DNA from 4 places in the Agarivorans albus genome. Region 1 is predicted to be linked to each of the others. Evidence: predicted binding sites of a transcription regulator. Region 1 holds the regulator's gene; each other region holds the start of a gene.
What was found. Region 1 encodes FNR, which switches genes on or off when oxygen is low (the NO sensors DNR and NnrR bind a similar motif). Its sites were predicted from a motif close to TTGATCTAGATCAA; they were not measured.
Positions count from the first base shown of each region.

Region 2: the regulator FNR is predicted to act here: its motif matches at 1,958-1,971, upstream of K5620_RS21645 (GbsR/MarR family transcriptional regulator).
Region 3: the regulator FNR is predicted to act here: its motif matches at 2,137-2,150, upstream of K5620_RS06620 (acetate kinase).
Region 4: the regulator FNR is predicted to act here: its motif matches at 1,519-1,532, upstream of grcA (autonomous glycyl radical cofactor GrcA).

Region 1 is NZ_AP023032.1:2,362,128-2,365,288, reverse strand. Features, by position in the region: gene ttcA (tRNA 2-thiocytidine(32) synthetase TtcA) at 1-130, opposite strand, end outside; gene uspE (universal stress protein UspE) at 211-1,143, opposite strand; gene fnr (fumarate/nitrate reduction transcriptional regulator Fnr) at 1,279-2,025, opposite strand; gene K5620_RS10850 (sulfite exporter TauE/SafE family protein) at 2,094-2,759, opposite strand; gene ccoS (cbb3-type cytochrome oxidase assembly protein CcoS) at 2,743-2,916, opposite strand; gene K5620_RS10840 (heavy metal translocating P-type ATPase) at 2,913-3,161, opposite strand, start outside.
Region 2 is NZ_AP023032.1:4,784,523-4,787,683, reverse strand. Features, by position in the region: gene yidC (membrane protein insertase YidC) at 1-314, shown strand, start outside; gene mnmE (tRNA uridine-5-carboxymethylaminomethyl(34) synthesis GTPase MnmE) at 406-1,770, shown strand; gene K5620_RS21645 (GbsR/MarR family transcriptional regulator) at 2,025-2,585, shown strand; gene K5620_RS21640 (cytochrome ubiquinol oxidase subunit I) at 2,616-3,161, shown strand, end outside.
Region 3 is NZ_AP023032.1:1,424,150-1,427,310, forward strand. Features, by position in the region: gene pta (phosphate acetyltransferase) at 1-736, opposite strand, end outside; gene K5620_RS06620 (acetate kinase) at 804-2,006, opposite strand; gene yfbV (terminus macrodomain insulation protein YfbV) at 2,311-2,769, shown strand.
Region 4 is NZ_AP023032.1:759,679-762,839, reverse strand. Features, by position in the region: gene K5620_RS03685 (alanine/glycine:cation symporter family protein) at 1-122, opposite strand, end outside; gene K5620_RS03680 (DUF3545 family protein) at 430-597, shown strand; gene K5620_RS03675 (hemerythrin domain-containing protein) at 648-1,205, opposite strand; gene grcA (autonomous glycyl radical cofactor GrcA) at 1,622-2,014, shown strand; gene tesB (acyl-CoA thioesterase II) at 2,082-2,942, opposite strand.

The DNA of each region.
Region 1 (3,161 bases):
CGGATAAACAAACCATTATTTTGTCGCCATCTTCAATCATGTTGTAGTCGGCAATAGCTTGTCCAACATGACGTCGAATTCGCTTTTGTAGCTTGTTGTGGTTGTATTGTTGTTTTGCTGTAACTGACATAGTGTGTTCCCAATAAAAAAGCGGGGCTATTATATAACCCCGCTTTGCTTAAGCAATGTTTAACGTCAGTTTAGCTTTATCTATTTTTGAAAAGGACTGACAAAATTTTGCGGTTTAAGCGCCAATAAATCGCAGTCTAATTGGTCGATAACGTGTTCAGCGGTATTGCCAATAAGTGCAGCACTAAACCCGCTTCTACCTGAGGTACCCAAAATAACAATTTCTGCATCTATCTCGTTTGCTACTTCAGGGATTACATCGTCAGGTAAACCTTCCTCAAGGTGTGTGGTGACCACTTGCTCAAATTGTTCTTCAACAAATTTGTTAAGCGCGGTTTTATGAAACTCCATGACGTTCTTATTGTACTTAAGCGGATCAAAGTCTGGCAGCTCTATCGCAATATTTACCGGTGCTGCAGGATAGGCAGTTACCACATGTAAATTTGCGTCTAGCAACTTACTTAGGTCTTTTGCTTCGTTAGCGATTCGCTCGTTTAATTTGTGGTGCTCTTCATCTTCTGCTCCTGCGTGGATCGCAGCAACAATTTTACCCTCGGTTGGCCAGTCATGTTCTTTTACCATTAACACTGGAGTGGGGCATTTACGCAAAATATGCCAATCGTTCGGGGTAAAAATAATCGACTGTAAAGTAGGGTGCGGGTGTGTCGCTTTAACGACTAGGTCGTGACCAAAGTCGAGAACTTCTTCAATGACACTTTCGTATAAGCGATTGTTCCAAACTACTTTGGTTTCTATTTCTATCCCAGCAGTGTTTGTTGCAGCTATTACTTCATTTAGCCAAACATTACGTTCTTCTATCACTCCTGAACGCATAGCTTCGCGCTCTTCTCCAGATAACATGGATGTCATCTCGTAAGAAAAGTCGTAAATAGTAAGTAGAGCTTTGATTTTTGCTTTGTCTTCTTTCTGCGCAAGAAAAACAGCACGAGACAAGGCCGCCTGGGTGTCGTGAAGAGGGTCGATGACCACTAAAATATTACGATACTTAATCATAAAGCAGCTCCTAGAATCTTCTGGAATAGCTACTTAACTTTAGCTTAATTTGGTAGGAATAAATTAGATATAGTTAACACTGACCTAGATTTCTTTCGATAGATTGATGTAAATCAGGTCAGTGTTATTAGGTACTTAGCTTTGTTTAGTACCAGCTAGTTGGCGTAGTGCATCACGATCAGTGATTGAAATGTATTTACCTTTTACTGCAATCATATCTGCTTTTTGGAAACGACCAAGTAAACGGGAAATGGTTTCTACAGTTAGCCCTAAATAATTACCGATATCACCACGAGTCATAGTCAGACGAAATTCTCTTGGAGAAAAACCTCGCTCCGAAAAGCGTTGTGATAAACCGTAAATAAAGGCAGCTAAACGTTCTTCTGCATTCTTTTTGCTTAGTAGCAAAATCATTTCTTGGTCTGCAACAATTTCATTACTCATTAAGCGCATCATTTGACGGCGTAACTTAGGCATTGTGGCAGACAATTCATCCATGGTGTCGAAAGGAATTTCACATACCATTGATGTTTCAAGTGCCTGAGCAAAACTAGGGTGCTCTTGGCTGTTAATGGCATCAAAGCCAACTAGGTCGCCAGCTAAGTGAAAACCGGTGATCTGTTCATCACCTTGTTCAGTAATGGTGTAGGACTTAATTGTACCTGAGCGAATGGCGTATAAGCTTTTTAGCTTATCGCCTGCAGCAAATATTTCTTCGCCTTTCTGAATAGGCTTTTTACGCTCGATAATGCTATCTAAGCGATCTAGCTCGGTCTCATTAAGAGAGAAAGGGATACATAACTGGGCGATACTGCAATCTTGGCAGTGAATTTCACAACCACCAGTTTGGATTCTTTGACTAGCTTTTGGGTTAATGCTCATACTCAAACTATGCTATAGGAGTTCGAGGCAATTCTACTCTTTATGTAATAAATTTTCTAGATCTATTGCTACAACAATGTAACAACTTGGTAGATCCCTAAACTCAAAACACTCAGTCCAGAACAAACTTGTAATACGCGATTTGTCATTAGTTTAGTTAGTTGCTGGCCCAGTAATACGGCTAACAGCATCACACTAAACGTACCTAAACCAAAACTAAACATCACGCCCGCTCCGTTTAGCCAATGAGCCTGGCTAGCACTTAATACCAATGTTGAATAAACCAAACCGCAAGGTAGCCAACCCCATAACATGCCTAATGGTAAACTGGCTGCTGGGTGTTGCAGTGCCAACATCTTACTTGCTTTAGGCTGCACCTTTGACCACAAACCTTTGCCAAGTTGTTCCACTGGCGTGAGAATTGACCACCATCGAGTAAGGTGGATACCCAGTAAAATGAGCATTATCGCTGCGAACCATTGTAAAGCTACTAGCATATAAAACGATTGATGAACTTGGCTAATTGCTTGTATGGAACCAGCAACAATAGCGCCGGCAATAGAGTAGCTTAGGATCCGACCTAGGTTAAAACCGATACTTACTAAAAGTTTATTGGAAGAGTTATTAGCACGAGAACCTAGTATGCATGCGATGCCGCCACACATTGCTATGCAGTGTGTGGCGCCTAATAAGCCGGTGATAAAAGCTGCTACAAAATCAGTCTGTAGGATCATTGTCTTGTTTGGTTTTGTTCTTATCATCAAACAAAATGTTGATACCTTGGCGGTCTAAATCTTCAAATTGTTCGCTTTTAACAGCCCAGAAAAATATACCAATTCCTACACATACAAAGATCAGGGCGATGGGGATCAAGACAAATATAATACTCATTGCTTGTTTAACCTTAAGGAATTAGTGAGTACCGCTAAAGACGATAATGACATACCGATAGCAGCCATATAAGGAGTAACAATTCCAGCCACTGCTAAGGGCAATATTAAGGCATTATACCCTAAGGCCCATGCGAGGTTTTGAGCAATAATCTTTTTAGTCTTTTTGGCGAGATCCATGGCGGTGAGCAAAGTAGAAAGCTTGCTACCCAACAACACAGCGTCAGCACTTGATTTAGCGATGTC
Region 2 (3,161 bases), 2.4 Mb from region 1:
TAATGGAAAGCGTAGAGTTACGTCATGCACCGTTCTTTGGTTGGATTACCGACCTATCGGTACAAGACCCATTCTACATACTGCCTATTTTGATGGGTGTGAGCATGTTCTTCATTCAGAAGATGTCTCCAACCACTGTAGCCGACCCAATGCAGGCTAAAATTATGCAGTTTATGCCGGTTATCTTTACCGTATTCTTCTTATGGTTCCCAGCCGGTCTAGTACTTTACTGGTTGATGAGTAACGTGGTGACGCTGATTCAGCAAACCATCATCTACCGTAACCTTGAGAAAAAAGGATTGCATAAACGCTAAGCACAAAGTTTAGCAACAATGCTAAAATGCCATTCAGTGAAGGCTGAATGGCATTTTTTATTTTCAGCAGAAATGAGCAAAGAGAGTGAGCATGAATTCAACTGATACTATTGTGGCGCAAGCTACCGCCCCAGGTCGTGGTGGTGTAGGCATAATTAGAGTATCTGGCCCTTTAGCCCAGCAAGTAGCCGAAACGCTATTAGGCAAGTGCCCTGCTCCTCGCTATGCCGATTACTTACCGTTTAAAAGCCTTAGCGGAGAAACGCTTGACCAAGGTATTGCACTGTACTTTAAAGGGCCAAATTCCTTTACCGGTGAAGATGTACTAGAACTACAAGGTCACGGCGGACCGGTAGTAATAGACATGCTAATTCGCGAAATTTGCCAATTAGATGGTTTACGCATGGCTCGCCCAGGTGAGTTTAGTGAGCGCGCATTTCTAAACGACAAGCTCGATTTAGCCCAAGCAGAAGCGATTGCCGACCTTATTGAAGCCACCAGTGAACAAGCAGCCAAAAGTGCCTTACATTCGCTGCAGGGTGAGTTTTCAAACAAGATCCATAGCTTAGTTGAAAGTGTTACTCGCCTGCGTATTTACGTTGAAGCCGCAATTGATTTTCCCGAAGAAGAAATCGACTTTTTGAGCGACGGTAAAGTACAAGCCGATTTATACGCCATTATTGAAGAATTAGGCTTAGTACAAAGCCAAGCTCGCCAAGGTTCATTGCTACGAGAAGGCATGCGAGTAGTGATAGCTGGCCGCCCTAACGCCGGTAAATCAAGCCTACTTAACGCTCTAGCAGGTAAACAAGCCGCCATTGTTACCGACATAGCCGGAACCACTCGTGACGTATTACGCGAGCATATTCATATTGACGGTATGCCACTACACATCATCGATACAGCTGGTTTACGTGATGACGCAGACGTTGTAGAGCAAATAGGTATAGAGCGCGCCTGGGAAGAAATCAATAATGCTGATCGGGTATTGTTTATGGTGGATGGCACCACCACCGAGGAACTCGACCCACAAAAAATTTGGCCTGAATTTGTGGCAAAACTACCCACCAATATGGGCATGACAGTAGTACGCAACAAAGCCGATGTTACCGGCGAAAACTTAGACGTAGTGATGGATCACGGACACCCTGTTTATAAGATTTCAGCGAAAACCGAGCTAGGCTTAGCAGAGCTAAAAGACCACCTAAAACAATGCATGGGTTTTCAAGGCAATATGGAAGGTGGCTTTATGGCGCGTCGCCGCCACCTTAACGCCATCGAACTTGCCGCAGAACACTTAGACAATGGCAAAACTCAACTAGAAGTTTATCAAGCAGGTGAACTATTAGCCGAAGAACTGCGCTTGGTACAACAACACTTAAGCGAAATTACCGGTGAGTTCAGCTCCGACGACTTACTCAGCCGCATTTTTACCAGTTTCTGTATCGGAAAATAGCTTAATAAGTAAGTGTTCACTATTACCAAGCTACCCTTAAAATATAGATAAATACAACAATACCTGATAAACAGCAAGTAAATATAAAGCTATTATCAGGTTTTCGATTAACAGATAAACCCACTCTCAAACTAAGCTAAATCTGCCTCACAGTTTCATCACTCTCCATCAATTATCGCTAAAAATATTGACTTAAATCAATTTTCAATTAAAGTTTCACTGTTTTCTGAAAGTTCAATAAAAGGATTTAGCGCGTGCAATTATCAGAGAAGAGCCAAGCTTTTGTTCTTCATTTTGGCGAAATGGGCAGCCGTTGGGGTTTTAACCGAACGGTTGGTCAAATATTGGCTTTGTTAGTGATTAACAAAGAGCCTTTGCACGCCGAACAAATTATGCAACAGCTGGGCATTAGCCGCGGCAACGTCAGCATGGGTTTAAAAGAATTACAGTCTTGGCGCTTAGTAAAGCTAAGCCACCAAGCAGGTCAACGCCGAGAATTTTTTACTGCCGCCGGGTCCATTTGGGATATGGCGAGAACTGTATTTGAAGAACGCAGTAAGCGCGAAGTTGACCCAACCCTCTCTTTACTACGTTCTAATTTATTGGAAGAACCAGAAAACGAAGCAGACCAGTTTACTCAGCAAAAAATGGAAGAGATCCACGATCTCTTAGAGTTAATCACTCAATGGTCATACGCACTTAATACGATGAATCCAGACAAACTGCAGAGTTTAATGAAGATGGGCTCAGGTATTAGCAGAATTTTAGAGTTAAAAGACAAAATCGTTGGTAACAAGGGATCTGCCGCCAGCTAATGAGATTATCAACCTTAACGAGGCTTAACCATGCTTGATGCCCTAATGCTCTCAAGGATACAGTTTGCTGCCAATATCAGCTTTCACATCCTGTTTCCCACCATCACCATTGCGATGTGTTGGTTCCTAGTATTTTTTAAAGTTCGCCACGATATGACCGGTAACCCGGTATGGATGCGCGCCTATCGCTTTTGGGTAAAGGTGTTTGCGCTTTCCTTTGCGATTGGTGTTGTAAGCGGCATTACCATGTCATTCCAGTTTGGTACTAACTGGCCAGGCTTTATGGAAACTGTGGGTAATATTGCTGGTCCTCTGCTCGGTTACGAGGTGCTTACCGCCTTTTTCTTAGAAGCCACCTTCTTGGGCATTATGCTGTTTGGCATTAAACGCGTTCCAAACAAAGTACATACCCTAGCAACCATATTGGTAGCGATTGGTACCAGTTTGTCGGCATTTTGGATTCTAGCGCTAGACTCATGGATGCAAACCCCAACCGGTTTTGAAATGCGTGATGGTGTTGCTTATCCAACCGATTGGTTTGCAATTGTATTTAATCCATCATTTCCTTATCGCTTA
Region 3 (3,161 bases), 940 kb from region 1:
CACCTTCGTTAATAATGGTGGCATTTAAGTGGTTAGCTAAGTCGCGAGCACGTGGCGCAACGAGCGGTGCATTCCAAGGCACGCAACCTAAGATACGCAGTGGACTCTTGCCAAACATTTGCAGTACTTCAAGGTTGGTAGAGTGATCTGATTTGTTATCGAACATTTCAGTCAGATCTGGACGAGTGATTTCGTGCTCGTCGATTGGCGCGCCAACTTTGTTAATAATGCAGCCGATAATGCGTTTGTTCTTCAAACCGCCAAAGTTGTTACAGGCAATTTCCATACGCTCTTTTAGCTGCTGAGAAGTATCGCTACCAGGGTTAGTAACAAACACCATGTCTGCGTCTAGCGCTTTAGCAATACCGTAGTTTACGTTTGTAGCGTAAGGCGACTCTGAGGTAGGCACTAAGCCTTCCACTACGACAATTTCGGCACCAGAAGTTGCAGAATTAAAACGCGCTACAATGCCTTCGAGTAAATCGTCGATTTGGTTAGCACTGATGAGGTTTTCTGCGTAAGCCTGAGTGAAGGGCTCTGGAGGAATAATGTTTGATGCTTGACGGATAATAGCGGTAGAACGTTCTGCACCTTTCTCACGGGTTTTAGGCTGTGCGATAGGTTTGAAAAAGTTTACGTTTACGCCATTACGTTCCATAGCGCGAACCATACCAAGGCTGACGGATGTTACACCAACACCAACGCCAACTGGGATTAACATAATTGTACGAGCCACGGCTGTACCTCTTAAGTTAAGTGATAGAACAAGGCTGAGTATTACTCAGCCTTGATAAGAATCTGCATTAAGCTTGAGTTAATGCCACTGCATCTTGTGCGATTACCATTTCTTCGTTAGTTGGAATAACTAAGATTGGGCGACTTGAGCTAGTGCCAATATTACCTGAATTACCAAAACGTGCATCCAAGTTTGCTTGCTCGTCTAAGCTAAAGCCTAACAGGGCTAGTTTTTCGATGGTTAGTTTGCGCACTAGCGCTGAGTTCTCACCAATACCACCAGTAAATACTAAGGCGTCTAGTTTACCGTCCATTGAGGCAGCGTAAGACATAATGCTTTTCGCTAAGCGGTAAGTGAATACGCTCATCGCGCGAATGGCTGGTTCTTTACCTTCGCCATAACCTTCTTCGGTGTAGCGACAATCACTGCTTGCTTCAGTTAGGCCCATTAATCCAGACTGCTTGTGCAGCATGTTGTTAACTTCTTTTAGGGTGTAACCTTCGCGATCAACAAGGTGGAAGATAATGGCTGGGTCAATGTCGCCGCTGCGAGTACCCATTACCAAGCCTTCTAACGGAGTTAAGCCCATGCTGGTATCAAAGCTCTTACCGTTTTTAACTGCACAAATTGATGCGCCATTACCTAGGTGAGCGGTAATAACGTTAGTTTGTTCGATCGGCTGTTCTAACATTGCAGCAGCTTCACGCGATACGAATAGGTGGCTGGTACCGTGCATGCCATAACGGCGGATACCTTTTTCGCGGTATAACTTGTAAGGCAGTGCGTACAAGTATGAGCTTTCTGGCATAGTTTGGTGGAAAGCTGTATCAAATACTGCAACGTGTGGGCGCTTAGGGAAACAAGCTTGTGCTGCGCGAATACCAATTAGAGCCGCTGGGTTATGCAATGGTGCAAGTCCAGAGCATTCTTCGATACCTTCTACAACCGCTTCATCGATGATAGCTGATTTGGTGAACTTCTCTCCACCATGAACAACGCGGTGACCAATAGCAACAATGTCGTTTAGGATTTCAGGGTTAGCTTCTAGAATATTTTTTACGATGAATTCGATGGCTTCGCGGTGAGCCGCGTAAGCACCTAGGCTTGATTCGTTTTTCTCACCTTGCGCTTTCCATTTAAGGCGCGCATCTTCTAAATTAAAACATTCCGCTAAACCAGAAATAATCTCTTCGCCACTTAACGCATTAAGAACTGCAAATTTAAGTGAAGAGCTACCACAGTTAAGAACGAGTACCAGCTTGTTGCTCATTTATAGACACCTGTTGTTGAATTTGTTCAATTATAGACAGTGAAAGAAAAAACGTCGGGCATTGCGAGACACGTTTTTTGTTTCAGATTTTCAGTCTCTGACTAAGGCAAATTAGATTTGACCTAGTGCCTTGGTCTCAATCAAGCTACACTTAACAAATAAGCTGATTTATATGAAACCGTTTGCCGGACCAATGATAACCGAAAGCAAATTTTATTCATATATGTCATACTAATAACTAGCCAAAAATGTAAAAAAATTACTAGTTTATTGGTTTAAGTCAATTTTGAGTGTTGAGGTGCCCATGGGCAAATTCTCTGAAATGTTAAATGATGGTCGTGAATACATGAAACGCTGGCCTAATCAGCGTGTACTGGCCCCTATCTTTCCTGAGAATCGCGTTATTTTTGCTACTTCACTGGCGATGAAAACCATGCCTGCGATTGCAGTTGTTACGGTAATGATGCCGTACATGGCTAATTTGACTGAAATATTACCACAATCAGTAATGATGGCGATGGTGATATTTTTAATGCCTTTGCACGGATTATATTGGCTAGGTAAACGTGCTAACTCACAATTGCCGCCGAGCCTGGCGACCTGGTATCGTGACTTGCATCACAAGTTAGCCGAGGCGGGTGAAAGTATTGCACCGGCTGTTACTCAGCCCCGTTATGCAGAATTAGCAGATTTACTGCGAAAAGCCTTTAAACGCTTTGATAAAAGCTTTGTGTTAGCCGACGACTTTAACGATTATTCCTAGTCTTTATTTGTAATACAATTAACCGGGCTTATTGAGCAAGATCGGCAATGTATTTTGTTCTTGTTCAGTTGGTTTTTTGTCGCTAATTTCAGAGCCTATTTCCTTTGTATGTTTTTTCTTCCTTGATTGTGTTTTTATATTCATTCCTCTCGTTCATTTTCTCCCTAAATTTCGTTAGCTAGCTATACAATAATATCAACAACTTACGTATATCGCTAAACACCAAGAAACCGCCTTTTGGACATATCATTAGTCGCTATTTGTAAATATTTATTCGGCTGTCGAATTATTTAATCTAGCTCCCATCTCTTGCGTTAAGTTAACAAATTATATTGATGTTTTTGTCATTTTTGCTTTAGGTGAATCTAGGTGCTGCTTAGGCTAATCAACAT
Region 4 (3,161 bases), 1.6 Mb from region 1:
CCAAAATGGCGAAATTGAATAAATTTAGTTCTTACGGTGAACAACACACCCGTACCCAACAACAAGTAGATGAGCAAGTTGCCCCACAGCACATCGTTTAACCAGTTCACAATCTCATTCATGGTTCAGATTCACCTTACGTATAATGTTGGTTAAAAACCTAAGCTAGGTTTGAATGGACGCGGATTTTAAGGAACTGCGCGCGACTATGCTTTGATATATAACAAAAACAAGATAAAAACTCACATCGATATAAATTAACGGTATAAAAATCCATGACTACAAATAGCAACTACAGATAAAGCTTAGAAAATCTCGCAAAAAAAGCCTAAAAAAGTGAGCCGCTGTAACTATTTTGCAACATTAGTATTTTACTTTTTGTGCTCGTATGGTACTTATTAAATTGCAACAACATACAAGGAGATAACCATGGATAGGCTAGACTTGGATACTGTTGAAACCAGCAAATCTTCTCGCAGTTCAAATAAGAAACGTAAGTGGCGAGAGATTGAGGCAATTAAAGATAAGATTCGCTTACAAAAAGAACTACAGTCAATCGACCACAGTTTTGATCTTCAATCAGAGTACGAATACTAAACAAAAAACCCGGCTTTAGCCGGGTTTTTTATTTGCTTAAATTATACTCTTTACTCTTCTTCTTGAGGTTGAGACAGCTTAATTCGCTCAGACAAGGCTTTGTATTGCTCATGAACACGGTGACCAAATAATGGGTCTTCGTAATTACCGTGCTGCCAGCTTTGTTCAATTGCGCGCCAATCATCCGCTGTAAGGTGGCGCTTTAAGGCAGGAAAAACAACATCCTCTTCGTAATTAAGGTGTTCCCACTGAGCATTAATAAAGGCTTCCAGCTTGTCACTAAATTGATCCAGCGGAACCACTGCGTCAAGCAAGATGATATCTAAGATATCGCTCAACTCATCAGTCATCGCCATAAGATTTTCATGCTGCTTCTTAAGTTGATTGGATAAATCATCCTCTACTACACGGTATTTCACGTAGTAATCATAAATAAGATCTTCTTTAGGGTGGTGATAACGGTCTGCGTACTCTTGCATGTAGCTAATGATATGGGCGATCAACTTATATTTAACCGCTTTTTCATTGCGAATATGAGCCAACTTCTGCTCTAACACCTTCAGCAATTTAGCGATATTTTGATGATCTTGTTGAAGACTTTGTAACATTGCTTCTCCTTGGCTAACCAGCACTTTTCAAATCAGTATAAAGGACTCACCGTTGTACTATTATTGCGCTAGATCGTTTATTAGACAGATTTGCTTTTCGCTCAGTTCACACTTTTTAAGATAAACACGCCAAAAAGCGGGTTTGTACTGTTTGTTAACTACTAAGCCATAAAAAACAAATGCTTGTATAACACATCAATGATAAACGCTTATTTCTTATTCAAGCACAGCTCAAGGCACTAACACAAGCAATCAAACCTCCACTTAACCTTAATCAACAAAGATAATAATAAAATTCAAAAAAAACCCTTTTTTGATTAAGGTCAATTGTAGTATAGTTACAGCAAGTGGCGATAATGATTCGTAAGTGGCTCAAGGATCGCTATATTCTGTAATAAAATTACAACTTTTAGCTAATGAGGTATGTTATGACCACCGGTATTCAAATCACTAAAGCAGATAACGACGCACTATTAGGTTCTTTTTGGCTACTAGACAACGAGCAAAATCAAGCTCGCTGCCTATGTGTAAAAGACGAGCTATACGCTGAAGATGAAGTGGTAGCCATCGATAAACTAGGTCAAATCGAATATCGCGAAGTACCAATGAAAGCTCAGCCAATCGAAGAAGGTGGCCAACACCTAAACGTTAACGTTCTTCGTCGCGAAACGTTAGAAGATGCAGTTAAGCACCCAGAGAAATACCCGCAGCTTACTATTCGTGTTTCTGGTTACGCTGTTCGCTTCAACTCTCTTACTACTGAGCAACAACAAGACGTAATTACGCGTACTTTTACTGAATCACTATAAGACTCAGTAACTAAAACGAAAAAAGCATGCCTAGGCATGCTTTTTTGTTATCTAGGCTCTACAAAAGCTAAGTTCGTTCTCTAATTACGCCTTCCTGGATGGTAGACGCCACCAGCTTGCCATCTCTAGTAAAGAACTGCCCTCTTACCAATCCTCGGCCATTAGATGCTGCAGGGCTATCCACCACATACAATAACCATTCATCTAAGCGAAAATCATGGTGAAACCACATACTGTGATCAATGGTTGCAGTTTGCATCTGCGGCTCAATAAATGAACGTCCATGAGGCTGCAAAGCGGTAGGCAAAAAGTTGAAGTCAGATGCATAAGCCAATAAGTAACGATGAATCCGCCCGTCATCGGGCATTTGGCCATTTGCCTTAAACCATACACAACGTTTAGCGGCGAGCTTTTCTGGCTGGAGAGGATTAACAAACTCCACCGGACGCATCTCTAGCGGCTTATCACAAATGAACTTGTCACGCACAGCATCGGGTAGCATGTCACGCAGCTGAAATGCATACTCTTGCTCTGATTGCAGTTCTTCCGGAGCTGCGACGTCAGGCATCTCATCTTGGTGTTCAAAACCAGTAGACGGCTGCTGAAAAGACGCTGTCATATAGAAAATAGGCTTACCAAATTGAATCGCTTTAACACGGCGAGTAGATACGCTGCGACCATCACGAATGCTTTCTATATCGTAAACGATACGATGATTGGGATCGCCCGGTCGTAAAAAGTAAGAGTGAAAAGAGTGAACCTGGCGCTTTTCACTCACTGTTTCTTTAGCGGCAGACAAGGCCTGCCCCATTACTTGGCCGCCAAATACTGCCCCAAAGCCTAAATCTTGGCTATGCCCGCGAAATAGGCCTTCTTCAATGCGCTCTAAGCTTAATAGCTCGAGCAAATCTTTTAACACTTTACTCATAGTTTTCGTATTTTGTTCTAGCAATCTTTGCAATATGCGTGAGAACGCTGCAAAGATCAACTTGATAGCTAGGCGATATTTATTTGACTAACTAGGGTCTGTTGATCTTTGGTGTTGAAATTTTGTTCGAGATAAGCGGGCTTTAATCGCGGCGAGCACTTAGAAGCCTAGTGGGCTAAGTAAGAAGTGCTTAACAAAGAGTAAAGTTCGCATATCCGA